DNA from 4 places in the Parabacteroides sp. AF27-14 genome. Region 2 is predicted to be linked to each of the others. Evidence: riboswitches for the same ligand, from Rfam matches in the RefSeq annotation. Region 2 holds a riboswitch; each other region holds the start of a gene.

Region 1 (8,330 bases), on a different contig from region 2:
TATGGATAGGAGGCGGCTCTACAATCCTTCCGGGTGTGACTGTCGGCCAAAACTCTGTCATCGGAGCAGGCAGTGTTGTCGTGAAAGATATTCCTGCCAATTCCATAGCTGTCGGCAATCCTTTCCGTGTAATTAAAAATATCGAAGATAATGATTAAAAACCTCATTTTTGATTTTGGCAAGGTCCTTGTAAATCACGATTTGCAACCCTTGCTTGAACGACATTTCGGGGATGATGAAGTGTCGCTAATCGGTTTTCACAAGATTCTATCAGATCCGGAATTTATAAACATGTGCGACCGTGGAATAATCCCGTTTGAGAAAATGATTGACGGAGCGATAAAAAGGTATCCTGAATATAGTGATGCCTTCACGTTTTTCAAAGATAATTATCTTGAAGAGATAACAGGAGAGATTGAAGGTATGCGTGTACTTCTAAAAAAATTAAAGCAATCCGGATTCAAACTATATGGGTTGACGAACTGGAGCGACACAATCTACCGGGTCATGGAGAAATTCGACATATTCCGGTTGCTTGACGGTGTGGTAATATCGTGTGAGGAACATTTCATCAAGCCTGAAAAGGAAATTTATCTTCGCCTTTGTGACAAATATAGCCTTAAACCGTCGGAATGTTTGTTTACGGATGACAGAATGGTGAATGTGTTGGGTGCAAAGGCGATTGGAATGGAAGCTGTATTGTTCACAACACCCAAAGAATATATTTTTGAAATAGAGCGAATTTGCGGTATCAAAATTGAACAATGATGAATACCAGAAATTGCAACAGCCGGAGATGCGTTTAGAGAATAGCGAATATCGCACCATTGATTAACGACAAATAAAACAAAGAAGAATATGGGTATCGGAAAATGGATAGGCGGTGTCTTGGGGTTTATGGCATTCGGACCACTGGGCGCTTTAGCCGGTATTATATTAGGCTCTTTCTTTGAGGAAGAGGCAAACATGACGGGACAGCCCTTCGGTGGCAGAACCAATTACGATGATCAATATACACGAAGAGACCCATACGCCGGGGAGCGTAACAGTTTCCTTTTCTCCATGTTGGTAATGGCCTCCTATATCATCCGTGCCGATGGGAAAATCATGCACAGCGAGATGGAATATGTCCGTCAATTCCTCCGAAGGAACTTCGGCGAGATCGCCGTAGGCCAAGGTGAAGAGATATTGCTAAAGCTTTTCGACCAAGCCAAACGCATGGAGCAAGAGAATAGCATAGGATTCAAGAATACCATCCGGGAATGCGGAACCCAGATCGCATACAACCTAAGTTATGAGGAGCGGCTGCAACTGCTGGCGTTCCTCGCCGAGATCGCTAAGAGCGACGGTAATGTTTGCGCCACCGAGATCAACGCTTTAAAAGAGGTAGCCATAGCGATGGGAATGTCTGAAAAGGAAGTTGAATCCATGTTAAATCTTCAGGAAAACTCCCTAGATAACGCCTATAAAGTATTAGAGATAGAACCCACGGCTACGGACGATGAGGTGCGTGCCGCTTACCGCCGCATGGCTATCAAACATCATCCGGACAAAGTAGCCAACCTTGGTGAAGATATCCGCAAGGCCGCCAATGAGAAACTCCAAAAGATCAATGAGGCTAAGGAGCGTATCTATAAAGCGAGAGGCATGAAGTAAATAAGAAAATGGAAATATTTTCTCAATGTCTGTATTATTTAATTAAAAAGACCTACCTTTGCCCACGATTTTAGTAATCAAGCTATCACATAGTTTGGTGAGAGGGAATCCGGTGTGAATCCGGAGCTGTTCCTGCAGCTGTAATCCTCATTAAGTTGGTTAGAAGTTCAAAAGCCACTGTTCCTAAGTCGGAATGGGAAGGTTTCTAACCAGAGGAGAGCCAGAATACCTGCTAAAGTCTTACAATAACATCAAGCTTCCAGGATAGAAGTATGTGTCATACAAAAAACGATTCAATTTATTTTTTGAGACATAACCAGATAGAGGCTTGTTGTTTTATTTCGTGTACAAATAAAACACTATATGAGGCTTTTAGCATTCGCTATTCTGGTGGCATGCGTACAATCCGTATGCGCCCAAAGCATATTGAAAGATCCGAAGGAACTTTCCGTGCTATTGAACGAGGTCGTGGTCACCGGTACGGGTACCGAACACTATCTGAAAGACGCCCCTGTGCAAACAGAGGTAATCACTGGCAAAGCCCTTGACAGTTACCAAGGACGCAGTATGTAAGATATTCTGGAAGGGCTGAACGCTTCCATCACCTTTAATCCGAGCGACATGGGTAGTGGCATCCAGATGAACGGATTAGGCAACGATTACATCTTGATCCTTATCAATGGCAAACGGATCAACGGAGATACCGGCGGACAAAACGACTTGAGTATTATCAACCCCGCCAATATCGAGCGTATCGAGATCGTAAAAGGTGCCGCCTCTTCCCTGTATGGCTCGGACGCTATCGCCGGTGTTATCAATATTATCACGAAAAAGAACCGGGATAAAGTGAGCCTATCGAATACGACTCGTGTCGGATCGTATGGAGATATATTGGAAAGCGTACAAATCGGCATTGGGCATAAGAGAGTGAATTCCACCACCTCACTTAGTACGACCCATACGGACGGCTGGCGAAATACGACCCAAGAATGGGACCATCACGAGGTAATGAATGGAACCGTGACACGAACCGTAAACCGATCCACGAACTTTACGTTAAGGGAGAACTTAACCTACAAAGTGAACGACCGGCTGAGCCTTTCGGCCGATGGCTCTTTTTACCAGAAATGGAATTATCGTCCGCACGGCGCATTCAAGTATTATACCTATGATCAATTCTACCGGAACTTCGATGTGGCCGGAGGAGCTAAATACGCATTGGGAGGACTGAATTTTCTTTCGGTAGACCTAACTTATGGTAACTATAGTTATTTCTATAATTACCATCATAAAGATGTTACGAACTTCTTCGATCCGGAAACGGATTTACGTATCACTCGTTATCCCGGAGAACATATTCTGGAAACCTCTCAACAACGTTTCCTAGGACAAGCCAAAAGCGTATTCCACCTCGGGGAAAACAATATCCTAAGCGCCGGACTCGAATATCAATACGATCATTTGAAATCTCCCCGGCGTATCGAGAACGGGAAAGCCTCCGTATTTACGGCTTCCGCTTATGTACAAGACGAATGGAATCCGACGGATCGGTTGAATGTGACGGTAGGTGGGCGCTTCGTCGTGCACCAAGAGTTCGGGGCTACGTTTACCCCTAAAGTCTCCGCCATGTACAAACTAGGCGACTTCAATATCCGAGCCACATACTCAAATGGATTTAAGGCTCCTACCTTAAAGGAGTTGCACGATGATTATATCACGCAGATCGGCGGCGGCCCGTGGAAACATTATTATGGTAATAAGGATTTAAAACCGCAAAAGTCCAATTATTATTCGGCGAGCGTAGAATATCATGCGTCGAACCTGCAGATCACGGTAACAGGATTCTACAACCGTATCAAGAACATGATCGCCTTGACCGAGATCCCGACAAGCGCCGAAGACAGATTGGATGAGATCGAGGCCAGCATGCAACACAAGAACTTATCCAAAGCCCGCTCTTTCGGGGGAGATATATCGCTCACCTATCAAATCCTATCTTCCTTGGCTATTGGTGGAGGCTATAGCTATACGGATGCCAAAGCGCAATATACGGATGATCCGGCCGACTCGAATTATATGCTCTACACCCCGATCAACGGAACCTCATTCCATAATGCCAATTGGAAACTAGCATGGAACCATGCGTGGAAAAAGTATAAATTGGATGTCACCTTGTTCGGCCGATACCAATCCACCCGCTTTTATATCACGGACGGTGATGGAAAAAGTTATCAGCTATGGCGATTGAATACCCGTCATAACGTATTGAAAAAGAAAAAATGGAACCTAGATATCAATGTCGGTATCGATAATATCTTCGATTATGTGGATCGTACCCCGTTCGGACGCCATCGTGGAACTACGTCTCCCGGACGGACTTGGTACGCCTCCTTTATCGTGAAATTTCAGAATAAACATAAACTATAAACAATCTTAAAAGTTAAATGCGATGAACAAATTTAAGTACCTTTTGCTTGCGGCGAGTCTATTTGCCTCAAGCGCAGTTTTTACCTCCTGTGATGATGGAGACGACGACAATACCGCAAACCCGGCGGAAGAAGTCGTAAAGACAAGTAAGAAACATGACACGGCGATCTTGTTGTGTACATTCGGTAGCACATTCAAAGAGTCTATCAAGACTTACGACGCAACATTGGCCGATTTCCAGAACGCATTTCCCGATGCGGACATCTATTTGTCATTTACCTCCCGTACTTGCGTGAATCGTGTAGAGGCAGAGACCGGTATCGCACGTTACCAACCGGACCTTTGGTTACAAGCTCTAGGAAATGCCGGTTACAAGAAGGTAGCGGTACAGTCCTTACACATCATCCCGGGTGAGGAATACCTAAGCTTGATGAATACGGACGTGAAGAAGAAATTCATGATCGAGTCTTTCCCGAGTGTTCAAGTCGTAAAAAGCCCTTGTTTGGTATACGACGAGGATGATGTGGAAGCCGTAGCGAAAGTCCTATACAGCCACTACAGTGATAAATTGGCTGATAACAAGAACATCCTTTTATTAATGGGACATGGTAACCCGGATAAAAACTATAACGCAAATACGAAATACACGGAAACAGAAGAGGCTATGCAAGCCTTGGCCGCTAACAAGAATGTATTCGTAGGTACCGTTGATTACGGAGATATGTTGTTCTGGCCGGAAGAAGGCGAACCAAATGAGGAATGTGTCTACTCCAAACTTACCAAATACTGCGAGGATCATAACTTAAAACCGGAAGAGATCACGATCTCCTTAGCTCCGTTCATGTCTATCGCCGGAGACCATGCGCATAATGACCTTTGGGGTATCGAGGAGGGTGATGATTTCAGCGCTGCCGCTCCTAACGCCGACGCTTGCTGGAGACTAAAACTTTTGAAGATGGGCTTCAAGATCGACACGGAAGAAAGCCATAACGGAAGCTTGGAGAATTGTAAGATCATAGGATTAGGCGATTACGACGCTATTCGTCAGATCTGGGTGAATCACCTAAAAGCATTATATAATGACGCGGAAGCTTGGGAAACCGGAGAAGACTACCAGTAAATAATTGAGAATTGAGAATTGAAAATTAGGGAGTACTTACTGAACCAATTTTCAATTCTCAATTTTCAATTGTTCAGTGTGTATATAATTTCTTTCGATCAAAAATCGTCGCCCGTTTATATTTCATGGCGAAACGGATGTGATCGATAAATAAAGACCGGATCGCCGGATTCTCACCTAGAGGTTTTAAATAAATATCCACATCGAAACCCTGTTGACGTAGCCCTTTCTGCCAGAAATCCGTAACCGTATTTTCCGTACCTCGAATCAGTACGAACATAAAAGGAATCAACTGCACACGCTTATGACCGGCTTGGCGCATTTGCTCACCTACATCCTCGATCGTAGGGAAACCCTCACGGGTTCCGGTATAATAATCTTTCATTCCTTTGGTCTGGAACATATACCCCAATTTCGCGTAAGCCGAGTTACTGGCATGATAAGTTCCGTGCGCCACCAATAACTTAGCCCCATTTTTAGTCACTCCAGAAGGTGAGGAAACCGCTTTCATCACCGCCTCATAATCGGTATCATCATATAACAAGGGATTACCTACACGCAAATCCTTAAACAAACCTTTTCGCTGTTCCGCCTCTTTGCGGATCGCTTCCATTTCCACACCCTCTATAATGATAGTCGGTTGGATTATCACATGGGTAAACCCTTGATCACGCAACTCTACCAAGGCATCCGCCGGCAACTGAACCCAAACACCTTGCACCCTCAACCGACTCACTACGCTACGGGCGCTATAAGCCTGCCGGACTTCCACGTCTGGGAAAGCCTCCTTGACACGCTTGTTCATCACATCGAGTACTTGGGTACGAGCTTCCGGGTAAGCACTCCCGAAATGTACCATCAAGATCGCTAACTTATCTCCCTTTTCCATGCTCTCCCGGATATCGGAAGCGTAAAACTCCCGCCCGGGTTTCGCCCATAATGAACAGGCGAGCCCGAGCAGGAGTGAACAAACAAACATGGATCGTAAAAATCCCCTATACATTATTATATTAGTTAATAGTTGACATGTGACAGTTTACTGCTTGAAACGGACCAGAAGGCTGACGTAATAGGTACGGCCCGGGGTCAATGTAGCGTAATTGTAATTAAAGGGACGATCATCTACATAATCAAAAAGGTTCTCGATACCTACTCCCGGTTCCAACAAGAAATCGCCGGCTCTAAACGTATGGCTCGTATTGAGATTCCACAAGGAATATTTCGGTGCGTATCCATAAGAAGTAGAATAACGTTCCCCTTGGATACGTCCGTTAAAATTCACGTTCAGCTTATACTTATTCCAAGTATGAGACCACATAGCCGCTACCGTACCACTATGCTTAACGGTCTTATCCAAAGGCTCATCCTCATATACGTTTTTTCCATCCATGAAACTATAGCCACCATTCAAGGTAAAGCCCGCTCCCAGATAACTATTGAAGGCCACGTTAATACCTTTGATCTTCGCTTTATCGATATTCGCACGCATCTGTATCTCATCATAGTACGTACCATGGGCGGTGTTATAAGCATCCCGTTCCGCCGTATCCAACATCTTATAGTTAATCATGCTACGTACGTTATTCATAAAAGCGGACACGGACAAAGAGAAATACCGCATCGTATATTCTGCGCTCAACGTAAAATTGTCGCTCTTCTCCGGGTCCAGATCCGGATTACCGATCGTAAGGCGAGTCGCTCCGGACGCTTTCTTCTCCGATTCCGTATACAACTCTTTCAATTCAGGTGTACGGAAACCAGCCGCATACGATCCGCGGAAATTAAAACCGCCTACCTTATACAGCAAAGCCACGTTAGGAGTCGCATAACTCTTAAAATTCTCATGGTAAATATAGCGCAAACCCGCGTACGCTTGGAAATGCTCATTGATATTGATCTCGTCTTGAGCATAAAGCGCAGTCGTGTACATACTTTTACCCGCTATGTTATCCGTCTCGCTACTCAGTAACTCTTTAATGAACTCCGCACCAGCCGAAAGCTTATTATATTTGCCCAAACGAAAGATTCCCTTGACATTCAAGTTATGGTAATGAATCCGTTTCGTCATATCACTCTCTCCGCTTTTCTTTCCATCAAAGAAATCCTTATACGTACTATGATTGTCCGACAGATAATCAGCGTTCAAATAAGAGTTCTTATTAATCATGTATTGAGCGCCCGCCCCATAAGTGAACGTCTCTTTTCTCATATCATAGTTGGTCGTATTCACTTTATCCATTGGCATCGGACGATCGCTGGAACGTCCGAAGAAAGTACCACGCACATAAAAAGACAAACGATCCGTAGCGTCGTACGTGAAACGTTGGTTGATCACGTTCCGGTGAAATCCCTCGGAAGCTTGCTTATTGGTAGGAACCAACTCGCCTTTACTCTCCGTATAGGGATTTAATTGCCAACCATCGGCCCGTTGATATTGATAAGAAGTATATGAACCGAACTTCCCTACATTCACGTCCGCATTGACCGACTGCAAGAATTGGTTCTTGCTACCATAACGGCTATTGCTCGTCACGTTCACCTTATTACGGGAATCATCCGTGATGATATTGATAACGCCGGCGATCGCATCGCTACCATACAAAGCGGAAGCGGCCCCGTTCAATATCTCTACCCGCTTTACGTTAGACATATCGATACGGGAATAGGTATCATCGCCGGCCAAACGCTTACCGTTTTCCAAGATAACCACGTATTTCTCTGTCAATCCGTTCATATTCATCGTAGCCCCCTGTCCGTTTTCCATAAATACGATACTCGGATTCAGCTTGGTCATCGCATCTTGGAAATTGGTTACGCTCGCCTCTTTCAAGTCTTTTCCCGTAAGCACTTTCACGGGAATAGGAGAATTACTCATGCGGCGATGCGAACCGGTACCGGTTACCACCACTTGATCGATATTCACATACTTTTCTTTCAGCTTAATAACGACATCTTTTTCCGAGTGATCCGTTTGATACACGCCCTGTTCATAGCCAAGGTAAGTCACACGAATACGATGTCTACCATCGGGAAGGTTCAGCTCAAATTTTCCGCCGGCATCCGTGGTTGTACCATTCAAGGATTCCGACACGCGGATATTCGCGCCCGGGATTGGTTCATTACTTTC
Region 2 (8,392 bases):
CCTGCCTATCTTGTGCAACCAATGGGCGAACGTGATGCGCTGGGAGATGCGTACTCGCTTGTTCCTTCGTACGGCTGAGTTCTTGTGGCAGGAAGGCCATACCGCTCACGCTACTCGTGAAGAAGCGGAGATAGAAGCTAAGAAGATGCAAGAGGTTTACGCGAACTTCGCTGAGAATTATATGGCAATGCCGGTAATAAAGGGCGTGAAGTCTGAGAGCGAGCGTTTCGCCGGTGCTTTGGATACCTATACGATCGAGGCGATGATGCAGGATGGAAAAGCTTTGCAGGCGGGAACTTCCCATTTCTTGGGGCAGAACTTCGGTAAGGCTTTCGACGTTACTTTCATCGACAAGAACGGTAAGAGCGACTATGCTTGGGCTACTTCTTGGGGTGTTTCCACACGTTTGATCGGAGCGTTGATTATGTCTCACTCTGATGATAACGGTTTGGTATTGCCTCCACATTTGGCTCCGATACAGGTTGTGATCGTACCGATCTACCGTAGCGCTGAGCAATTGACGCAGATCAGCGAGAAGGTCGCTGGTATCGTGGCTAAATTGAAAGCGTTAGGCATTTCCGTGAAATATGATGACGCTGATAACAAGAAGCCGGGCTGGAAGTTCGCTGAGTACGAGTTAAAAGGTGTTCCCGTGCGTTTGGCTATGGGTGGTCGTGATTTGGAGAATAATACGATCGAAGTAATGCGCCGTGATACTTTGGAGAAGGAGACGATCACTTGTGATGGCATTGAGGAATACGTGAAGAATCTGTTGGAGGAAATCCAAGCGAATATCTTCAAGAAAGCGTACGATCACCGTGAGGCTAACATCATAAACGTAGATACGTATGAGGAATTTAAGGAGAAGATCGAGGATGGCGTCTTCATCATGGCCCACTGGGATGGAACCCCGGAAACAGAAGAATTGATCAAGAACGAGACGAAAGCTACGATCCGCTGTATTCCTTTAGCTGGTGATAAGACTCCGGGTAAGTGTATGGTGACAGGTAAACCGTCGGCTTGCCGGGTACTGTTCGCCAGAGCTTATTGATCGCCCCCCGGTTTCGGGGCGAGAGTGGTTATAAAAAAGGTACGCCTTACTGAATGTGTGAGGCGTACCTTTTTTATTTAAATTGTTTTACTGTCTATTAACTCAATCCCTCAATCATGCCATCCACGATATCGATCTTTCGGGCTTGCGGCTCTTTAGGGAGCCCCGGCATACGCATGATCTCGCCCATGACGACAACGATCATCTCGGCTCCGTTATTGATGATTACATCTCGTACTTTTAGTTCGAAGTCCTTGGCAACCCCATAAGCTTTCGGATCGGAAGAGAATGAATATTGAGTCTTGGCGATGCAGATCGGATAATGGGAAATACCCAAGCTTTCGATCTGACGCAATTTTTTATCGGCCAAAGTCGTATAAACAATCGAAGAGGCTCCGTATATCTTCTGGGCCACTTTTTGTACCTTCGTACGGATCGGATCATTCAGATCATATGTATATTGTAAAGGAGCGGAAGGATGATTTTCGATCGTATCAACCACTAAGCGGGCAAGCTCCGTACCCCCTTCACCTCCTTCGGAGAAAACGTTATTCATGGCGAATCCAACCCCTTTTTCCTTGCAATGCTCAGCCACTAAAGCGATCTCCTCGTCCGTATCGGTAGCGAAACGGTTGAAAGTCACGATTACTTGCTGTCCGAAGCTCTTCATATTCTCAATGTGTTTATCTAAGTTAGCGAATCCGTTCTTTAATCCTTCGATATTCGGTTCCTTGATTTCTTTTTCAGGAACGCCACCATGAAGTTTTAAGCTCTGGGCAGTCGCTACGATGACTGTCAGTTTCGGTGAAAGCCCCGCTTTTCTACATTTGATATTAAAGAATTTCTCCGCACCCAGATCAGCGCCGAAACCAGCCTCCGTAATCACATAATCTCCATAAGTAAGAGCCATTTGGGTGGCCAATATGGAATTACATCCATGGGCGATATTAGCGAAAGGACCTCCATGTACAAATGCGGGAGTATTCTCCGTTGTTTGTACTAGGTTCGGCAGTAATGCGTCTTTTAGCAATACGGTAATAGCTCCGGCTATGCCAAGATCATTTACCGTGAAAGGCTTATCTTCGTTTGTATAACCCAATAAAATATTTCCGACACGTCGTTTCAAATCCTCTATATCCGTAGCCAAGCAAAGGATCGCCATGATCTCTGAAGCGGGAGTGATGTCAAATCCGGTCTCGGTAGGGACACCGTTCGCCGAGCCGCCTAGACCCGATACGATGTTACGTAAGCTACGGTCGTTTACGTCAAGAACCCGTTTCCATTTGATCTCCTTCAATCCCTCGCAGGTGTTGCGAGTCTGATAAATATAGTTATCCAATAAAGCGGTAATCATATTGTGGGCGGAAGTAACCGCATGAAAATCCCCTGTAAAATGCAAGTTGATGTTTTCCATGGGAAGCACTTGGGCATATCCACCTCCGGCAGCACCACCTTTCATGCCGAAACACGGGCCAAGAGACGGCTCACGTAAAGCGACCACCGCTTTCTTCCCTATTTTATTCAGCCCTAAAGCCAGACCGATCGAAACCGTAGTCTTTCCGATTCCCGCTTTAGTGGGAGTGATAGCGGTCACTAAAATTAAATTATGCTGGTCCATTTGCTTTTTATCGATCAAATGGATAGGAACCTTGGCAATATACCTGCCATAATTTTGTACTTCCTCACGAGGGATACCTAACGTTGTCGCAACTTCCTTAATTTTACGCAAGTCTGTTTCTCTTGCTATCTCAATGTCCGATTTCATGTGCTTTATGTAAGTTTATATAGTTTGAACAAAGTAAATCTAATTTATTATAATAACAAAATGATACGGAACAAGGTTTTCCCCCTTTATGGAATAAGAAGATTGTGTTATTTTGATATTTTTGTGCGAAAATGGCGATGATCTCGCTTTTTGTGATAGCTGTTAGGCTTGAAATTGAACTTTTTGTAAAGTGAACTTTGCAAAAATCATACGTTTTGCTTGTTGCACTCTTAAAGAATTATAAAATAGTCTTTAAAATTATCCGTCTATGATAATTTGATTAATTTTGTGGTGTCACAACGATAAAAAGAAAGCTAAAATGGTTTGAGTGTGATAAATTGAAATAGATGAGAGATTAATAACATTAGCAATATAATATGTAAATTTAAGGTTATGTCAACAGTAAGATTTAGTCAGGTTACATTTGCTACTAAATCGTGGGTAGCAGAAGCATGGGAAAAGATGGTAGTGGAATTGTTTAGCGGTCGTGTCGTAGCGGAAGTCAAACAATTGGATGAAGTATGTGAATCAAAGTGGGAAGTAGAATTGAAGAAGCTTCAAAACGAGGTTCATTCTTTATGTCATCATGCGATCCATCAATTGCTCCCGATAGCCGGCTCTTATCAACAGGCATTACTGGATGACGTTGCCCAAGCCTATACGGTATACGCTCCGGAAGAAGCAGAGTCTATCTTCAACCGGGGAAACCAAGCGATCGAGGATATCAAAGGGCATGTATCGGGTATTCGCTACAACGCTTGTAAAATGCGTGAGGCGAACCGTAAAGTAAGCGAGTTGGAAGATATGCACGCAAAAGCGATCATGTACCATAATTCAGTGAAACCTTATATGGATACACTTCGTTTCCATATCGATCAGCTTAAGCATATATTGCATGTAGCGTAATAAGATGGGCTGTCCGGGTTTGGTTACTCTCCGGGCAGCCTTCTTCTTTTAGCGAGGTTGGATAATCAGTAGGGAGAAATAGGGGAAATCCTTGGAATGTATAGTGGCGATATCAGTAGTATAATATTCTTTTCCTGTTCCTACATTCTCGAAATAATGAAAAACCGCCTTATCCGCATACTGCCGGATACAAGTATGAATAGCCTCTTGGCAACCCGGTAATTTCATGATGACGATGATCATTCCATTTTCTATTTTTGCCGAAAGTTCATCGAACGACGCAGTCCCGGGGATTACATTAATTTGCTCCTCTTGTTTTACGATATGTATCCCGGCCAAGGCACCTGCCGCTATAAATGCCGGAATTCCTGCGATTCGATCGACCGGGATTCCTGCTTCCTCGAATTTATCGTATACATATTGTATAGATGAATAAAAACCAGCGTCTCCCTCGGCGACGATCACGATTTGTTTTCCTTTCAAATATTCAGCTTGGGCATCCAGAAACAATTCGTTATAAGCGTTTAACGCATCTGTCCGTTCCTTACTCATTGGCAAAATAAACGGATGGATCAAGGATTCGTCTACCTCAATAGCTTTCAATATATCCGTCGCCCGAGATATGATTCCATGCTTGCCTTGTGTAGCAGGACAATAGATAATATCAGCCTTTTGTAATGTTTTAAGCCCTTTCAGCGTAATTAATTCCGGATCACCGGGACCTAATGAGACGAAGTGAATAGGATGATTCATGTGTATCTGTTTTTATTTGAAACGCAAAAGTCCTTAAAATTGCGGATGTATACAAATATTCTTACTACTTTTGTCGCTGTAACAGGCTCCGCTTATCTCTTTTTCCGGGAGGCGGATTAAAAGGGAACCGGGTGAGAATCCCGGACAGACCACGCTGCTGTGAACTTCTAAACATTCGGACAATACCTTGGCCACTGGTTTCGTAATCGGGAAGGCGTCTAGAATGGAAGTAAGTCAGAAGACCTGCCGGTTCATAAATAAATGTTGCTGTCCCGTGGAGCAGGACGAGAGTAACTGTCAATGATCAACTGTCAATTAAACAAGGATTATGAATAAGTTTATAGCGGGTGGATGCTTGCTTTTATCGGTATTGACTTTATCATGTACTTCAGGTATCCGTGAAAAAGGAGAAATAGGGAAGACGGCTTCCGTAGAGCAATCCGCATTCTCGCAAGAGCAGGTTAAGCCTTTATACGCCCAAGGATTCAAGCTTACCTATGCGGATCAATATGTCTTGGCTGATATTCAAGATCCTCAAAACGAGGAAAGCACCACGTTTCATTATGCGTTCGTAAAAAGAGGTTCGAAACCCACGGGGATTCCCGTTGATTATACGATGATAGAGCTTCCTATCCGAAGCGTTATCTGTATGACTTCCCTGCAATTATCGAATTTTATTAAATTGGGTGCCTTGGATAAGGTCGTTGGGATTACCAGTACACGGCATTTGTTCAATAAAGAGATGAACGAACGCCTGAAAGAAGGTAAAACCGCAAAGATCGGTATAGAGGGAAATTTCGATAACGAGGTTATCATGAGTATGAATCCTGATTTGATCCTTGTATCGCCATTCAAGCGGGGAGGCTATGAGACGCTGAAAGACGTGGGTATCCCCTTGATTCCCCATTTGGGTTATAAGGAGACTACGCCATTGGGACAAGCTGAATGGATCAAGTTCATAGGCTTGTTGTTAGGGGTAGAGAAAGAGGGCAATGAGCGTTTTGCCGCCATTGAGAAGAGGTATAATGAATTAAAGGAACTTACGGCGGATGGCAAGGTTAAAAAATGTCCGATCGTTTTTAGTGGCGAGTTACGGGGTGGAAACTGGTATGCCGTAGGAGGAAAGAGTTTCTTGGCACAGCTTTTCAAGGATGCCGGCGCTGATTATTTCTTGAAAGACGATGAGCGATCCGGTGGTGTTACATTAGACTTCGAGACGGTCTATAACCAAGCGGACGATGCTGATTTCTGGCGTATCGTGAATAGTTTCCCGGGAACGTTTAGCTATGAGGCATTGAAAGAGCAAGATCCTCGTTATGCGGATTTCCGTGCGTTCCGGGAGAAAGGGATTATCTATTGTAATATGAAGAACACGCCGTTTTATGAGAGTATGCCGACAGAACCGGAGATCGTCCTAGCGGATTTGCTTCATATCTTTCATCCGGATTTATTACCGGATCATGAGCCGGTCTATTATTCTCGACTTAAATAAGGAACGCTGATGAGACATTCAAATACCCTATGGATGCTGGCGATTGTCACGGCTATTTTTGTTCTAATCTTTTTGAATTTGGTGTTGGGGTCAGTCTCTATTCCTCTTCAATCGGTTTGGCATATTATCTGGAATTCAGGAAATGAGCCTATTACATGGCAGAATATTATCTGGAAATCCCGACTACCACAGGCATTGACAGCGTTGGTAGCGGGAGCAGGCTTATCCATCAGCGGCTTACAGATGCAAACCGTTTTCCGTAATCCATTGGCCGGACCTTCGGTCTTAGGTATCAGTTCGGGAGCGAGCATGGGTGTCGCTTTCGTGGTGTTGTTAAGCGGTAGTTTAGGGGGCGTTGCCTTGAGTAAACTTGGTTTTATGGGGGAGATCGCCTTATCGATAGCGGCCGTGATCGGTTCCTTATCCGTGATGGCGCTGATCGTGTATGTTTCCCAAAAGGTAAAAGGAAATGTCACGTTGTTGATTATCGGTGTGATGATCGGTTACGTGGCAAACGCCGTGATCGGTGTACTTAAATTCTTTAGCGTCGAGGAGGATATCCGTGCATACGTGATTTGGGGATTGGGTAGTTTCGCCCGTGTTTCCGGTAATCAGATGACGTTGTTCGTGATTCTTATGACAGTCTTGATCCCTCTCTCGTTCCTGCTTATCAAGACCATGAACTTGATGCTTCTTGGGGATAGCTACGCACGCAATTTGGGACTTAATATCAAGCGGGCCCGTTTGTTGGTTATCACCTCGGCCGGGGTCCTTACGGCGATTGTCACGGCTTATTGCGGACCTATTATCTTCTTGGGGCTAGCCGTTCCGCATTTATGCCGGGCCATATTTCAAACTTCCGACCATCGGATTTTAATGCCTGCGGTCTTATTCGCAGGTGCGGCGTTGGCGTTGATCTGTAATTTGATCGCCCGTATGCCGGGGTTCGAGGGAGCGTTACCTGTCAACTCGGTAACCGCTTTAGTAGGTGCTCCTGTAGTGGCCTCGGTATTATTTAGAAAACGAAAGAATGAATTGAACGAGTAAGATGAAACAAGATACGATTCATATTAACGGCCTTTCGATCGGTTACCATTCTAAGAGTAGTACAAAGCTGGTAGCTAAAGGTATACACTCTACGATCTATAGTGGTGAATTAACCTGTTTGCTGGGTGCTAACGGGGTGGGGAAGTCTACTTTATTGCGCACGTTATCGGCTTTCCAACCTAAATTAGATGGGGAAATATTGGTCCTAGGAAAAGATATAGATGCTTATTCCGATAAGGAATTGAGCACCACGATCGGTGTCGTGCTGACCGATAAATGTGAGATCCGGAATATGTTGGTACGGGAATTGGTCGGGATGGGACGTAGCCCGTATACCGGCTTCTGGGGCAAGTTGAGCAAGGATGATAAGCGGATCGTGGAAGAATCCATCGCCCTTGTCCGCATTGAGGAACTAGCATCCCGCATGGTCCATACCTTATCGGATGGAGAACGCCAGAAAGTGATGATCGCTAAGGCGCTCGCTCAGGAGACTCCGGTTATTTACTTGGATGAACCTACCGCATTCCTTGATTTTCCCAGCAAGGTAGAGATTATGCAATTACTCCATCATCTAACCCGGAAAACGAATAAGACGATATTTATGTCCACTCACGATTTGGAGCTGGCTCTCCAGATATCGGATAAGATCTGGTTAATGGACAAAGCGAATGGTATCTCTACCGGTACCCCCGAGGATTTGGCATTGAGTGGTCATCTAAGCAATTTCTTCGCCCGGAAAGGGATTGTTTTCGATAAGGATACCGGATTATTCCGTATAGATAATCAATTCTCCCGACAGATCCGCCTCGTTGGACATGGCCAGAAATACGCTATGGTGCGTAAAGCGCTCCAGCGAAACGGAATTTTGGCGAATCGGGAAGTGGAATCGAATATCTGGATTGAGACTGGCGATTTAAAGACCACCCACTTTATCATCCATGAGACTTCCGGCGGTACCTATATCACCCAAACGATAGAAGAATTACTTGCCTATTTTGATACTGAAAAATCATAACTATGTTTTTCTTCATTCATAGTTATGAATTTTTTCCATTCAAATCCATTGTTTTAAAGTAAGCTAGCTTCGTCGGCTTTCCTGTAATTGCTTGAAAGATACATACAACTTTAATTCCACCATTCCTGTCACTTCTACGGCTGTGTGGAGTACAGGTGTTGTATAAGCATACGAAATCACTGATTACAGACAATATAAAACTCCTACTTGATTATTGTGAGCGGTTCTATGACCGTCAATTCGAAACGCGGGAGAATGTGAATCAATTCAACGTCATGTAACAATATGAAGTTTGCATGTATGGATCTTTACACGGTTCTTCCGTCGGGAATCGTGCTAGCTCGTGCGTGCCTTTCCGGACAG
Region 3 (8,392 bases), on a different contig from region 2:
TTTGCCATCTGTAATTGAACAAAATAGTATTGAACATTACTAATACCAGTTTAATAAACAACTAATATTATGGCAGAACTTAAAGAAAAACTTTTCTCAGAATTCGCTCCTGTGTCTACTGAAGAGTGGATGGCGAAGATAACGGCCGACCTGAAAGGGGTACCGTTTGAGAAAAAGCTTGTTTGGAAGACAGGCGAAGGATTTAATGTAAATCCTTTCTATCGTGCAGAAGACATCGAGGGTTTAAAGACTACAGAGTCTCTTCCCGGTGAATTCCCTTATGTTCGTGGAACGAAGAAAGACAACGATTGGAAGGTACGCCAGAACATTGAAGTTTGCTGCTTCAAGGGTGCTAACGAGAAAGCACTTGACCTTTTGACGAAAGGTGTTACTTCTCTTGGGTTCATCATCAAAGGTGATGAGGTGAACGAGGAGAATATAGCTACTTTATTAGAAGGTATTTGTCCGGCTTCCGTAGAATTGAACTTCAACACTTGCAACTGCAAAGCGGAGAAGTTGATCGGTATCTTGGCTGACTACTTCAAAGGCAAGGGTGTCGACGCAGAGAAGTGCTACGGTTCTGTAAACTATGACGCTTTCAAGAAACCTTTAGTAAAAGGTAAAGAAAACAGTGAGTGGGTAGAAGGTGCCGCAGCTGTGCTCAAAGCTGGACAGGCTTTGCCTAACTACCGTGTATTGGCTGTAAATGCGTTCCTTTTCAACAATGCTGGCGCTTACATTTCTCAGGAATTAGGTTACGCCTTGGCTTGGGGTAACGAATTGATGGCAAAACTTACCGAGGCTGGTTTCACCGCTGACGAGGTTGCCAAGAAAATCAAATTCAATTTTGGTATCAGCTCTAACTACTTCATGGAAATCGCTAAGCTCCGTGCGGCTCGTTGGTTGTGGGCCGAGATCGTAGCCGCTTATAAGCCGGCCTGCGAATGCGCTTGCAAGATGGTTGCTCACGCACAGACTTCAGAGTGGAACATGACGGTTTACGATGCTCACGTAAACTTGCTTCGTTCTCAAACTGAGGCTATGTCTGCCGCTCTTGCCGGCGTAGACTCTATCACGGTTCGCCCGTTTGATAAGATTTACCAGACTCCAGACGATTTCTCTGAGCGTATCGCACGTAACCAACAATTATTATTGAAGGAAGAGTGCCACTTGGATAAGGTCGTTGACCCGTCTGCCGGTTCTTATTATGTAGAGGTATTGACGAATTCCTTGGCTGATGTCGCTTGGAAGTTGTTCTTGGAGGTTGAGGAAAAAGGAGGATTCTCCGTTGCCGTGAACGCAGGTGAGATCCAAAATGCCGTTAACGCTTCGAATGTAGCTCGTAAGAAAGCGGTTGCTACCCGTCGTGAGATATTGTTGGGTTCTAACCAGTATCCTAACTTCACGGAAGTAGCTGCCGATAAGATTCAAGAAAAAGGTTCTTGCTGTTGTGGCGGTGGTCATTGCGGTGAGGCAACGATCCCGGCTCTAGATTTCTCTCGCGGCGCTTCTGAATTCGAGGCTTTGCGTATGACGACAGAGAAGAGTGGCAAGACTCCGAAGGTATTTATGTTGACGATAGGTAACTTGGCGATGCGTTTGGCTCGTTCACAGTTCTCCGCTAACTTCTTCGCTTGTGCCGGATATAAGATAATTGATAACTTAGGCTTCGATACGGTTGAGGCTGGTGTTGAGGCTGCTGTCAAGGCGGGTGCCGAGATCGTGGTTCTTTGCTCTAGTGATGACGAGTATGCAGAATTCGCTCCTGCCGCTTACAAGGCTTTGGCCGGACGTGCCGAATTCGTTGTAGCCGGAGCTCCTGCTTGCGCGGACGACTTGAAGGCTCAAGGTATCGACCAGTTCGTAAATGTAAAGAGCAATGTGCTTGAGACATTGAAAGCATTCAACGCTAAATTAGGAATCGCTTAAGTATAAACAATTATGAGACCAGATTTTAAAAACATAGATATAAAGAATGCCGGATTCGCAGCTACAAACGCTGCCGAATGGGCAAAAGCCAATGGCATCGAGCCCAATTGGAAAACACCCGAGCATATCGAGGTGAAACCTGTATATACAAAAGAAGACTTGGAGGGTATGGAGCACTTGAACTATGCTTCCGGTTTGCCTCCTTATCTACGTGGCCCGTACAGCGGTATGTACGCTATGCGTCCTTGGACAATCCGTCAGTACGCAGGTTTCTCTACCGCTGAGGAGTCTAACGCTTTCTATCGCCGTAACTTGGCTTCCGGTCAGAAAGGTTTGTCCGTTGCGTTCGACCTTCCGACTCACCGTGGTTACGATGCCGACAACGAACGTGTGGTTGGTGATGTAGGTAAAGCGGGTGTATCTATCTGTTCCTTGGAGAACATGAAAGTGTTGTTCGATGGTATTCCTTTGAACAAGATGTCTGTTTCCATGACCATGAATGGTGGTGTGCTTCCGGTATTGGCATTCTATATCAACGCAGGTTTGGAGCAAGGAGCTAAGTTGGAGGAAATGGCCGGTACGATCCAGAACGATATCTTGAAAGAGTTCATGGTACGTAATACCTATATCTATCCGCCTGAGTTCTCCATGAAGATTATCGCTGATATCTTCGAGTACACCTCTCAGAAGATGCCGAAGTTCAACTCTATCTCTATCTCCGGTTATCATATGCAGGAGGCTGGTGCTACGGCTGATATCGAGATGGCTTATACGTTGTGCGACGGTATGGAATATCTTCGTGCCGGTATCAACGCCGGTATCGATGTGGATGCGTTCGCTCCCCGTTTGTCATTCTTCTGGGCTATCGGTGTAAATCACTTCATGGAGATCGCCAAGATGCGTGCGGCTCGTATGTTGTGGGCGAAGATCGTGAAGAGCTTCGGCGCTAAGAACCCGAAATCATTGGCATTGCGTACACATAGCCAGACTTCCGGTTGGTCATTGACCGAGCAAGATCCGTTCAATAACGTAGGACGTACTTGTATCGAGGCTATGGCCGCTACATTAGGACATACACAATCTTTGCATACGAACGCATTGGATGAGGCGATCGCTTTGCCGACCGACTTCTCTGCTCGTATCGCTCGTAATACACAGATTTACATTCAGGAAGAGACTAAGATCTGTAAGGAGATCGACCCGTGGGCTGGTTCTTACTATGTAGAGTCTTTGACGAATGAGTTGGTACATAAAGGTTGGGCATTGATCCAAGAGATCGAGAGCATGGGTGGTATGGCGAAAGCCATCGAGACAGGTCTTCCTAAGATGCGTATCGAGGAAGCTGCCGCTCGTACACAGGCTCGTATCGACTCTGGTGTTCAGACCATCGTTGGTGTTAACAAATATCGTTTGCCGAAGGAAGATCCGATCGATATCCTTGAGATCGATAATACAGCCGTACGTAACGAGCAGATCGCCGCTTTGAAGGAGTTGCGTGCTAACCGTGACGAAGCCGCTGTTCAAAAAGCTTTGGCTGATATCACGGAGTGCGTGAAGACGAAGAAGGGCAACTTATTAGAGTTGGCTGTTAAGGCTGCCGGCTTGCGTGCGTCATTGGGAGAGATCTCCGATGCTTGCGAGGTGGTTGTAGGTCGTTATAAAGCAATCATTAGAACTATTTCAGGCGTGTATTCATCAGAAACTAAGAAAGACGCAGACTTCCAGAAAGCTTGCGAGCTTTGCGAGCAATTCGCTAAGAAAGAAGGCCGTCAGCCTCGTATCATGATCGCTAAGATGGGTCAGGACGGACACGACCGTGGCGCTAAGGTTGTCGCTACTGGTTATGCGGACTGTGGTTTCGACGTAGATATGGGACCGTTGTTCCAGACTCCGGCCGAGGCTGCCCGTCAAGCTGTGGAGAACGACGTTCACGTAATGGGCGTTTCTTCTTTGGCCGCTGGTCATAAGACGTTGGTTCCGCAGGTTATCGAGGAGTTGAAGAAACTAGGTCGTGAGGACATCATCGTTATTGCTGGAGGTGTAATCCCGGCTCAAGACTATGATTTCTTGTATAAGGCTGGCGTTGCCGCTATCTTTGGCCCGGGTACTTCCGTATCGAAGGCAGCTTGCCAGATCCTTGAGATCTTGTTAGGCGAATAAATGGAGTTTAGACCTTACGGTTTTTAAATAAAGAGAGGCTGGACAATTGATTTTGTCCGGCCTTTTTTAGTATTGTATGCGGGTTTATGTACTTTTGTAGCGATTATTCAATTAAAAAGGGAAAGAATCATGGGAATCGTTATAGGTATAGATGTGGGAGGTAGCACGACCAAGATCGTCGGCGTGGAGGATAAGAAGATCAAGAACCCGATGTTCGTGAAAGCTACCGATCCGGTAACCTCTTTATTCGGGGCCTTCGGTAAATATATTTATGATAATAACATCTCGCTCTCGAATATAGAGAAAGTGATCTTGACAGGTGTAGGTAGTGCTTATATCGATCAACCTTTATATGGCTTACCAACTGCGAAGACGGATGAGTTCCTTGCGAATGGGCTAGGGGCGCAATATAATACGGGACTGGACAGTCTATTGGTGGTCAGCATGGGAACGGGTACCTCCTTTGTCAAGGTACAAGGCTCCACGATCGAGCATATCGGGGGATTGGGTATCGGTGGCGGAACAATCCTCGGCTTGTCTAAGCTATTATTGAAAACGCATGACTTTCACCAAATAGCGTCTTTGGCCGAGCACGGTTCCTTGAATGATATCGACTTGCATATCCGGGATATTACGCCGCATCCGCTACCCGGCCTGCCGCTGGACGTGACAGCCTCTATTTTCGGAAAAGCGGACGCGAACGCTAAGGTTGAGGATATCGCTCTCGGTATCGTTCATATGGTCTTGCAGACCATCGGACAAGGAGCTGTTTTCGCCTCGTTAAATGGCGATATCAAGAATATCGTATTGATCGGTAACCTGACTCGCTTGCCACAATGCCCGGATATTTTCCCCCGTCTGGAGGAGATGTGCGATGTCCATTTCAAGATACCGGAGTATGCCGAGTATCGCACGGCTATCGGGGCGGCTTTATGCTATATCAGGAACCGGGAATATAAGGATATTTTTTGTGGAAAGTGTTAGGCTACATCAAAACTTTATGTATCTTTGCTACATGCTTTGTTCCCTTTCGGCAATCGCCGGATAGGGATTAAAAGGGAATCGGGTGAGAATCCCGGACAGTCCCGCTGCTGTAAGCTTCATAAACGGGTTGAGCAATACTGTTGCCACTGTTCATTCAAGTGAATGGGAAGGCGCTTAAGACCGGAAGTAAGTCAGAAGACCTGCAAGGCGTGTATATTTTCGACGGCTTCGAGGAAAGGCCGGAAGAGAACGCAAGAACCGTATCCGGTTTTTACTATTCTTTATCCAAGGTTTTCTTATCAAGTCGTCTCATGGTTTCGGATAATTATTTTGCCATAATAATTAGGGAAAGAAGCATGAATCTGACCGACGGGATGAGCTCCGTGTGTAAGATGCATGCTTTCTTTGCGTTTAAAGGACTGGGGTATTCCGTGAACACTCTATAGAGAATATTTGTTTATTATTAGAAAAGTGCGTTTATTTGCAACGAGTAATTAACAAAAGAAGTATGAATATGAAGAAAATTGTGGGACTTGTTATGGTTGCCTTGCTAGCGTTGATGGCGCTTCCGGCGAACGCTCAGCTTAAATTCGGTATCAAGGGAGGTGTGAATATATCGTCTGTTCATTTCAACTCGGACGTGTTGAAAGCGGATAACGTAACCGGCTTTCAAGTGGGTCCGATGATCGAGACGACCTTACCGTTGGTCGGTGTCGGGATCGATGCGGCGGTGTTGTATTCGCAAAAAGGTTTGGAGACGACCTCGGCTGGCGGGGTTAAGACTTCGATGAAGACGGATTATATCGATGTTCCGGTCAACTTGAAATGGAAATTCGGTTTACCGATCGTCAAGGCGTATTTGGCAGCCGGTCCGTATATCGGTTTCCGTGTAGGCGGTGATAAGTTTTGGGATATCCCGGGTTCCGTAGCGGATCAGGTGAAGGCGAAGAATTTCAGCGCAGGTCTTAACTTCGGTGCCGGCGTGGAACTGATCAGCCACTTGCAGGTGGGTTTCAATTATGGTCTGGGACTGACTGATAACTATAGTATTGAGAAGGTGAACCTCTCCGACGGTGCCGGAAAGAACCGTGGATGGTCTATCACGGCAGCGATCTTGTTCTAAATAGGTGAAAATAAAATGAGAGAGGCTGGGCTTTAGAAGTCCGGCCTTTTTTGTTATTTTTGGGCTCGTAATGAAACACCTGTTTGAATGAAATACGCGGACGTCATACTTCCCCTTCCTTTGGAGAATAGCTATACCTATCGGATACCCGAAGATCTGGAGAGAGCCGTGACTCCCGGTTGCCGGGTGATCGTGCATTTCGGGAAGAAACGATATTATACGGCTATCGTCATGGAGGTACACGACCGGGAACCGGTATCCGATTTTGAGACGAAGGAGATCTACGCTTTGCTGGATGCCACGCCGGTGCTCCGCCGTCCGCAACTCCGTTTCTGGAAATGGATATCTTCTTATTATATATGTAAGCTGGGCGACGTGTATAAGGCGGCCTTGCCTTCCGGCTTAAAGTTGGAAAGCGAGACGGCGGTTACTTATAATGAGGATTTCGAGGCCACCGCCCCCTTGCGCCCGAACGAGCAAGCGGTACTGGATGCTTTTAGCGGGGTTTTGAAATTGACGATCTCGGAGTTGGAGAAGAAGACCGGTCTTCGAAATGTTGTCCCGATCGTCTCTTCCTTGATGGTGAAAGGGGCGGTCGAGGTGAGCGAGGAGCTAAAGCGAGGATTCGTTCCCAAGACACAGGCGTTTATCCGTTTGGCCGAGGCTTACCGGGATGAGACGAAATTACAGGCGGTGTTCGAGGATTTGAAACGAGCGAAGAAGCAAGAGCTTCTGCTGGTCAGCTTCTTGGATTTAAGCCATACCTTGAATCCCGCTTTATCGAAGGAGCTTTCCAAGAAAGAGCTATTGGAACGCAGTGGTTATACCTCTGCGGTATTGGAGGGGCTGCTGAAACGGGGTATCTTGGAGAGTTACGAGAAAGAGGTGGGTCGTTTGCAAGTATCTGTCTGCCGCTTGCAAGAGCCGAATCCGCTCAGTCCGGCGCAAGAGAAAGCCTATGGAGAGATCCATGAGGCTTTCAAGACGAAAGAGGTCTGCTTGCTTCATGGCGTGACTTCCAGTGGTAAGACCGAGATATACGTCCGTTTGATCCATGAGGTCTTGCGGCTGGGGCGGCAGGTTTTATATATGTTGCCGGAGATCGCTATCACGACCCAGATCACGGAACGGCTGGCGAAATTATTCGGGGATAAGCTATTGGTCTACCACTCTAAGTTCTCGGATAACGAGCGGGTGGAAGTTTGGAATAAGCTATTGCATAACGACGAGCCTATGCTGGTATTGGGGGTCCGTTCGTCCCTCTTCCTTCCGTTTAAGGACTTGGGCTTGATTATCGTGGACGAGGAGCATGAGAATACGTATAAGCAGCAGGACCCGGCACCCCGTTACCATGCCCGTAACGCTGCCATCGTCTTGGCGGGTATGCACGGCGGTAAGACCTTATTGGGTTCCGCCACTCCCTCCATCGATTCTTATTTCAACGCTACGGCGGGGAAATACGGTCTGGTTGAGTTATCTACCCGCTACGGTGATTGCTTGATGCCGGAGATTATTACGGTGGACGTGAAGGAGCTAAAGCGCAAGAAGATCATGAAAGATACCCTTTTCTCCCCTCTGTTGGTGGAGAAGGTGCGGGAGGCCCTATCCCGGGGCGAGCAGGCGATCCTATTCCAGAACCGCCGGGGATTCGCCCCGATGATCGAGTGCCGAGGGTGCGGGTGGGTGCCTCGTTGCGTGAATTGCGACGTTAGCCTTACCTACCACAAGGCGCATAATCAGCTGGTTTGCCATTATTGCGGTTATACCTACCGCTTGCCGCAGGTATGTCCCGAGTGTAAGGGGACGGAGTTCAAGATGCAAGGCTTCGGTACGGAGAAGGTAGAGGAGGAGATCGCTGGGCAATTCCCAGCGGCGAAGGTGGAGCGGCTGGATTTCGATACGGCCCGTACCCGCACGGCTTACGAGCGGATCATCTCGGATTTCGAGAAGGGGAAGACACAAATCTTGATTGGTACCCAGATGTTGTCGAAGGGATTGGATTTCGGGAATGTCAGCGTGGTCGGAATCCTGAGTGCCGATAGCCTGATGAATTTCCCTGACTTCCGGGCGCACGAGCGGGCTTATCAATTGATGGTACAGGTTAGCGGACGTGCCGGACGACGGGATAAGCGGGGTACGGTGATCTTGCAGACTACTCAGCCGGAGCATCCTTTGATCCGTATGGTGCAGCATTTT
Region 4 (4,933 bases), on a different contig from region 2:
CTTTTTGATTAGCAACAAAAAAGCCCCCCGGCGAATCACTTCGGCGGAAGGCTAGGGAGTTTACACTTTTCTAAACATTACTAACAACAAAATATTTATTCTATGTATAAAAGAATAATATCATTAACTGTGCGGTCAACACACGCAAAAACATGGTCAATGGATAAACCGTCGCATATCCAACCGCCGGCGCATCATTTCCTGCCGCCATATTGGAATAGGCTAACGCAGGAGGATCGGTCGTACTTCCCGCAATCAATCCCATCAACGTAAAATAATTCAGTTTATAAAAATACCTTCCCACACAACCGATAATCAGTAGAGGCAATAACGTTATTATAAAACCATAACCGATCCAAGCTACACCACCCTTATTGACTATCGTATCGACAAAACCTTCACCCGCACTCAATCCCACGCAGGCGAGAAACAACGTGATTCCTAATTCCCTCAATAGTAAATTAGAACTTTGCGTGGTATAAGTAACCAATTTATAACGATAACCGAACCGGCTTATCAATATCGCAACGATCAACGGACCTCCCGCTAATCCTAATTTCACCGGTTGAGGAATACCCGGAAAACTAATAGGAAGACTTCCCACGATAATACCCAAAACTATACCAACAAAAATAGTCACCAAATTAGGTTCATTCAAGCGTTTCATTGAATTACCCAGCGTCTCGGCAACTTTCTCCACCGCCAATTCACTACCGACCACTGTCACCCGGTCGCCTATTTGCAAGACCAGATTAGGAGTAGCTACCAACTCCAGCCCCGCACGATTGATCCGAGTCACGTTAATTCCATGTAAACGGCGTAACTGCAAAGCCCCTAATTGCTTACCGTTGATTTCAGACCGGGTAACCAAAATACGCCGGCTGATAAACTGGCTTTCCGCCGGAATCCATTGCTTACGATCCATCTGTATTTCTTGACCGATAAAAGTCTTTATCGCCTCCACGTCATGCTCTGCGGTAATAACAAAAATCTTATCATCCCCATTCAATACCGTGTTCCCCGCCACGATCTCTATCCGATTCGTATCGTTACGTAAAATACGGGAAATAACAAATTCACGGTGTTCCAACAATTTAGATAGCTCACTTACGCTACGACCAAAAATCGCCGGATTCTTCACCACCAAAGAGATAGGTACAGCCTCTCCTCCCGATTCCGTATCCGTCTCTTCTTCCAATTGTTCCGTCTCCTTCGCAAAAGAGATACGGAAAACATAACGGATAAAAATCATCGACAAGATAATGCCGATCACACCTAACGGATAGGCAACCGCATATCCTAAAGCGATCGTTTCATCCGAGATCCCCGTCATATCTGAATAAGCCTGTTGAGCAGCGCCCAATCCCGGTGTATTCGTCACTGCTCCGGATAAGATACCTACCATTGTCGGTATAGGAATGCCTGTAATATAATGTATAATCAAGGCAGTAATCACCCCTAGAAAAACAATACCGCAAGCAAGCATATTCAACGTGATCCCTCCCTTTCGAAACGAAGAGAAAAATCCGGGGCCTACTTGCATACCTACCGAGTAAACAAATAAGATCAAACCAAACTCTCTAAAAAAATGAACGACCGACGGATTCGCCGTAAAACCGAAATGCCCGAGAAAGATCCCGACAAACAGTACCATGGTAATCCCTAAAGAGATACCGAATAGCTTCAGTTTACCAAGCTGGATCCCCAGAGCGATCACAACGGATAACAAAAGGATAGAATGCCCTACCCCTTCTCCCCATAACAATTCATTAATCCATTCCATATCTATTCATGTATATATTAATTTAAGATAAAAAAGTACCTCTGGCGAATCACTTCGGCAGAGATACACATATTGAACATTTAGTATCCCAGTTTAATCTGGCATCCATTCTAACAACATTTACTAATATATTTTCTATTTCTTATGCTGATAATTTAGACAAACTTTCCTCTTCCGGCAAAAGGGTTACCGGCCATTCAAATGTCGCACGACAGTGCGAACAGATCCTTTTCATACGTCTTTGTTCCTTTTAAGATATTGCTTATCTTTTCGTACTGCTTTCCTAATCCCTCGAGCAAAAACAGCCTTTAATGAATGGCAGGTCTTCTGACTGACTCCCATCTTGAGGCCTTCCCGGTCGCTAGAACCAGTGGCGATAGTGTTGTTTCAAGATGTTCTTCGGAGCTTCACAGCAGCGGGACTGTCCGGGATTTACACCCGATTCCCTTTTAATCCACATACCCGAATGGTATATGCGGAACCGATTCGGGAACAAAGATAGCATGTTTTCCGTATATATCATATCTTTTCGCTTTTTTGTTTACTTTTATTATCCAAATAAAAAAATCCCGGGACAAAACAATTGAACCGGGATCTTTTAACCTCTAAGCTATCCTCCCGACAGGAAGAGGCTTTGATTTTCCTTAAATAATAATTACTACAAGGGAATATTTCCATGTTTTTTAGGAGGATTACTCTGGCTCTTATTTTTCGCCATTTCCAACGCCTGAATCAATTTAAAACGTGTGTCTCTAGGTTGTATGACTTCATCTATAAATCCTTGCTCGGCTGCCCGGTAAGGATTTGAGAATTTCTCGGTGTATTCACGAATTGCTTGTTTCTTCTCCTCATCGTTGGCTTTCCGGTATAATATATTCACGGCACCTTCAGCCCCCATCACCGCAATCTCAGCCATCGGATATGCCAAGTTTATATCGGCACCGGTAGGCTTACTTGCCATTACGATATAGGCTCCCCCGTAAGCCTTCCGGGTAATCAACGTGATTTTGGGAACCGTGGCCTCCGCATAAGCGTAGACAATTTTTGCCCCGTGGCGTATAATTCCCGCATGTTCTTGCGTACAGCCCGGCAAGAAGCCCGGCACATCCTCGAACGTGATCAATGGAATATTGAAGCAATCGCAGAAGCGAATGAAACGTGCGGCCTTATCAGAAGCATCGATATCCAAGACTCCCGCTAAAAAGGCAGGTTGGTTCCCTACGATACCTATGGTACGGCCTCCCAAACGAGCGAATCCCACTACAATATTGCGAGCGAAATGAGGCATAACCTCGAAAAAGTAATGATTATCCACTATCGGCTCTATAATATCCTTGATGTCATAAGGGACATTAGGATCTTCCGGAATCACATGCTGCAACGACTCTTCTACCCGACGCACATCGTCAGCACAAGCTATAACTGGAGCGTCTTCCATATTATTAGAAGGCAGGAAACTCAGAAGTTCCCGGATACTCATCAAAGTCTCCTCTTCCGTATCACACACAAAATGTGCGACCCCGCTTTTTCCGCTATGTACCTGCGCCCCGCCCAGCTCTTCCTTATCGATCACCTCGTGAGTCACCGCCTTTACGACATCCGGCCCCGTGATAAACATATGACTTTGCTCTTTGACCATAAAAATAAAATCGGTCAAAGCCGGGGAATAACAAGCGCCCCCCGCACAAGGCCCCAAAATAGCCGATAATTGGGGAACGACTCCCGAGGCCATCGTATTTTGGTAAAAGATAGAAGCATAACCAGCCAAGCTATTCACCCCTTCTTGAATCCGGGCACCCCCCGAGTCATTCAAGGCGATGATCGGCGCTCCGTTCTTTAAGGCTAATTGTTGCACTTTCACGATCTTAGCGGCATTCGTGGCACTCAAGGTCCCACCGTATGCGGTAAAATCATAAGCGTAAACAAATACCAAACGACCATCGATCTTTCCATAACCACTTACCATTCCATCACCGGGAATCTTATTCTTATCCATCCCGAAGTTTGTACACCGATGCACCACGAATTTATCCAGCTCATTGAAAGTCCCTTTATCCAACAGCATCTCGATTCGTTCACGGGCGGTCATACGCCCGCAAGCATGTTGTTTCTCAATGCGATTCAATCCTCCTCCCAACGAGGCCTCTTTATTCAAAGCCTCAAAATCTTTATATAATTGCTCGTTATTCATATGAATCATCTTTTAATAGGTCTAAAGTCATAAGCACTTGATTGTTATCAACGGAATCTCCCTCGGATACCAATATATCTTTTACCACGCATGCTGAGCTTACCTTATAGTTACTCTGCATCTTCATCGCCTCAAGTACGACCACGGTATCCCCCGTTTCCAAGCGATCTCCTTTCCGCACAGGTATTTTCACGACTTTACCCGGCATCGGGGCGACAATCTTGTCATCTTGCTTCTCTTCCGCACTTTTACGCATACGCAAATATTTCTTTTGGGTATCTACGATATCCACATGATAGGAACGGTAGAACATATTCACGTCATAACTCCGATGATCTTCTCCGGAGATGATCTCCGCGTTAAATGAGTTCCCATCGTGCAAGACAGAACAACTGCCGTTCTCCGTCATCACGATATCCACATCATACGGCTTCCCGTCGATAGAAAGCCGGACTTTATTCCCTTCTTTACTGACCAATGTCACATCGGCCACACGATTTCCGATATGTATTTCCATAACCAATACCCGTTAAATCCGTAAGACACCTTTTTGTAAACCAAACTCCCGCCAACGGCTGATAGGACGTGTATCCACCAATTGGGTAGAAGTATTTTCCTCTAAATTCATCAAATAATCCATATAAGCGGCGATCATGGCGATATTCTCGATTTCCTCGTTATTACCGTTAGACCGTTGTAGCATCCGGGCATTCTTAGCGATAAATAATGTATTATATTCCCCTTTCACGAAATCAGGATTATGCATGATACGTTTCAAATAACTGAGGTTCGTCTTTAAGCCCGTGATTTTATATTCATATAGAACCCGGCGCATACGCTCGATCGCATACGCACGTGTCGTTGCCCATACGATTAATTTACCGATCATAGGGTCATAATAGACCGGAATCTCATACCCTTCATATACATAGCTATCGATACGTACCCCGATACCATTC

The links. Region 2 has a riboswitch for cobalamin ahead of DWY79_RS15860 (ABC transporter substrate-binding protein). Riboswitches for the same ligand answer to the same signal wherever they lie in the genome.
Region 1: linked by a shared signal. The riboswitch ahead of DWY79_RS13955 (TonB-dependent receptor plug domain-containing protein) and the one ahead of DWY79_RS15860 (ABC transporter substrate-binding protein) in region 2 are both predicted to bind cobalamin.
Region 3: linked by a shared signal. The riboswitch ahead of DWY79_RS14540 (porin family protein) and the one ahead of DWY79_RS15860 (ABC transporter substrate-binding protein) in region 2 are both predicted to bind cobalamin.
Region 4: linked by a shared signal. The riboswitch ahead of DWY79_RS13990 (putative transporter) and the one ahead of DWY79_RS15860 (ABC transporter substrate-binding protein) in region 2 are both predicted to bind cobalamin.

Annotation. Positions count from the first base shown of each region.
Region 1 covers NZ_QTLZ01000013.1:40,271-48,600, reverse strand. The annotation lists gene DWY79_RS13970 (sugar O-acetyltransferase) at 1-158, shown strand, start outside; gene DWY79_RS13965 (HAD family phosphatase) at 151-768, shown strand; gene DWY79_RS13960 (TerB family tellurite resistance protein) at 859-1,656, shown strand; cobalamin riboswitch at 1,711-1,908, shown strand; partial or broken gene DWY79_RS13955 (TonB-dependent receptor plug domain-containing protein) at 2,020-4,083, shown strand; gene DWY79_RS13950 (sirohydrochlorin cobaltochelatase) at 4,106-5,203, shown strand; gene DWY79_RS13945 (sirohydrochlorin cobaltochelatase) at 5,277-6,206, opposite strand; gene DWY79_RS13940 (TonB-dependent receptor) at 6,240-8,330, opposite strand, start outside.
Region 2 covers NZ_QTLZ01000017.1:7,291-15,682, reverse strand. The annotation lists gene proS (proline--tRNA ligase) at 1-1,051, shown strand, start outside; gene DWY79_RS15875 (formate--tetrahydrofolate ligase) at 1,149-2,816, opposite strand; gene DWY79_RS15870 (hypothetical protein) at 3,210-3,722, shown strand; gene DWY79_RS15865 (precorrin-2 C(20)-methyltransferase) at 3,771-4,475, opposite strand; cobalamin riboswitch at 4,542-4,741, shown strand; gene DWY79_RS15860 (ABC transporter substrate-binding protein) at 4,804-5,967, shown strand; gene DWY79_RS15855 (iron ABC transporter permease) at 5,977-7,014, shown strand; gene DWY79_RS15850 (ABC transporter ATP-binding protein) at 7,016-8,029, shown strand; partial or broken gene DWY79_RS23395 (AraC family transcriptional regulator) at 8,194-8,292, shown strand.
Region 3 covers NZ_QTLZ01000014.1:80,028-88,419, forward strand. The annotation lists gene mutA (methylmalonyl-CoA mutase small subunit) at 70-1,929, shown strand; gene scpA (methylmalonyl-CoA mutase) at 1,942-4,089, shown strand; gene coaW (type II pantothenate kinase) at 4,219-5,073, shown strand; cobalamin riboswitch at 5,093-5,296, shown strand; gene DWY79_RS14540 (porin family protein) at 5,588-6,196, shown strand; gene priA (primosomal protein N') at 6,284-8,392, shown strand, end outside.
Region 4 covers NZ_QTLZ01000013.1:50,950-55,882, reverse strand. The annotation lists gene DWY79_RS13990 (putative transporter) at 101-1,783, opposite strand; cobalamin riboswitch at 2,083-2,284, opposite strand; gene DWY79_RS13985 (acyl-CoA carboxylase subunit beta) at 2,442-3,974, opposite strand; gene DWY79_RS13980 (biotin/lipoyl-containing protein) at 3,967-4,491, opposite strand; gene accC (acetyl-CoA carboxylase biotin carboxylase subunit) at 4,504-4,933, opposite strand, start outside.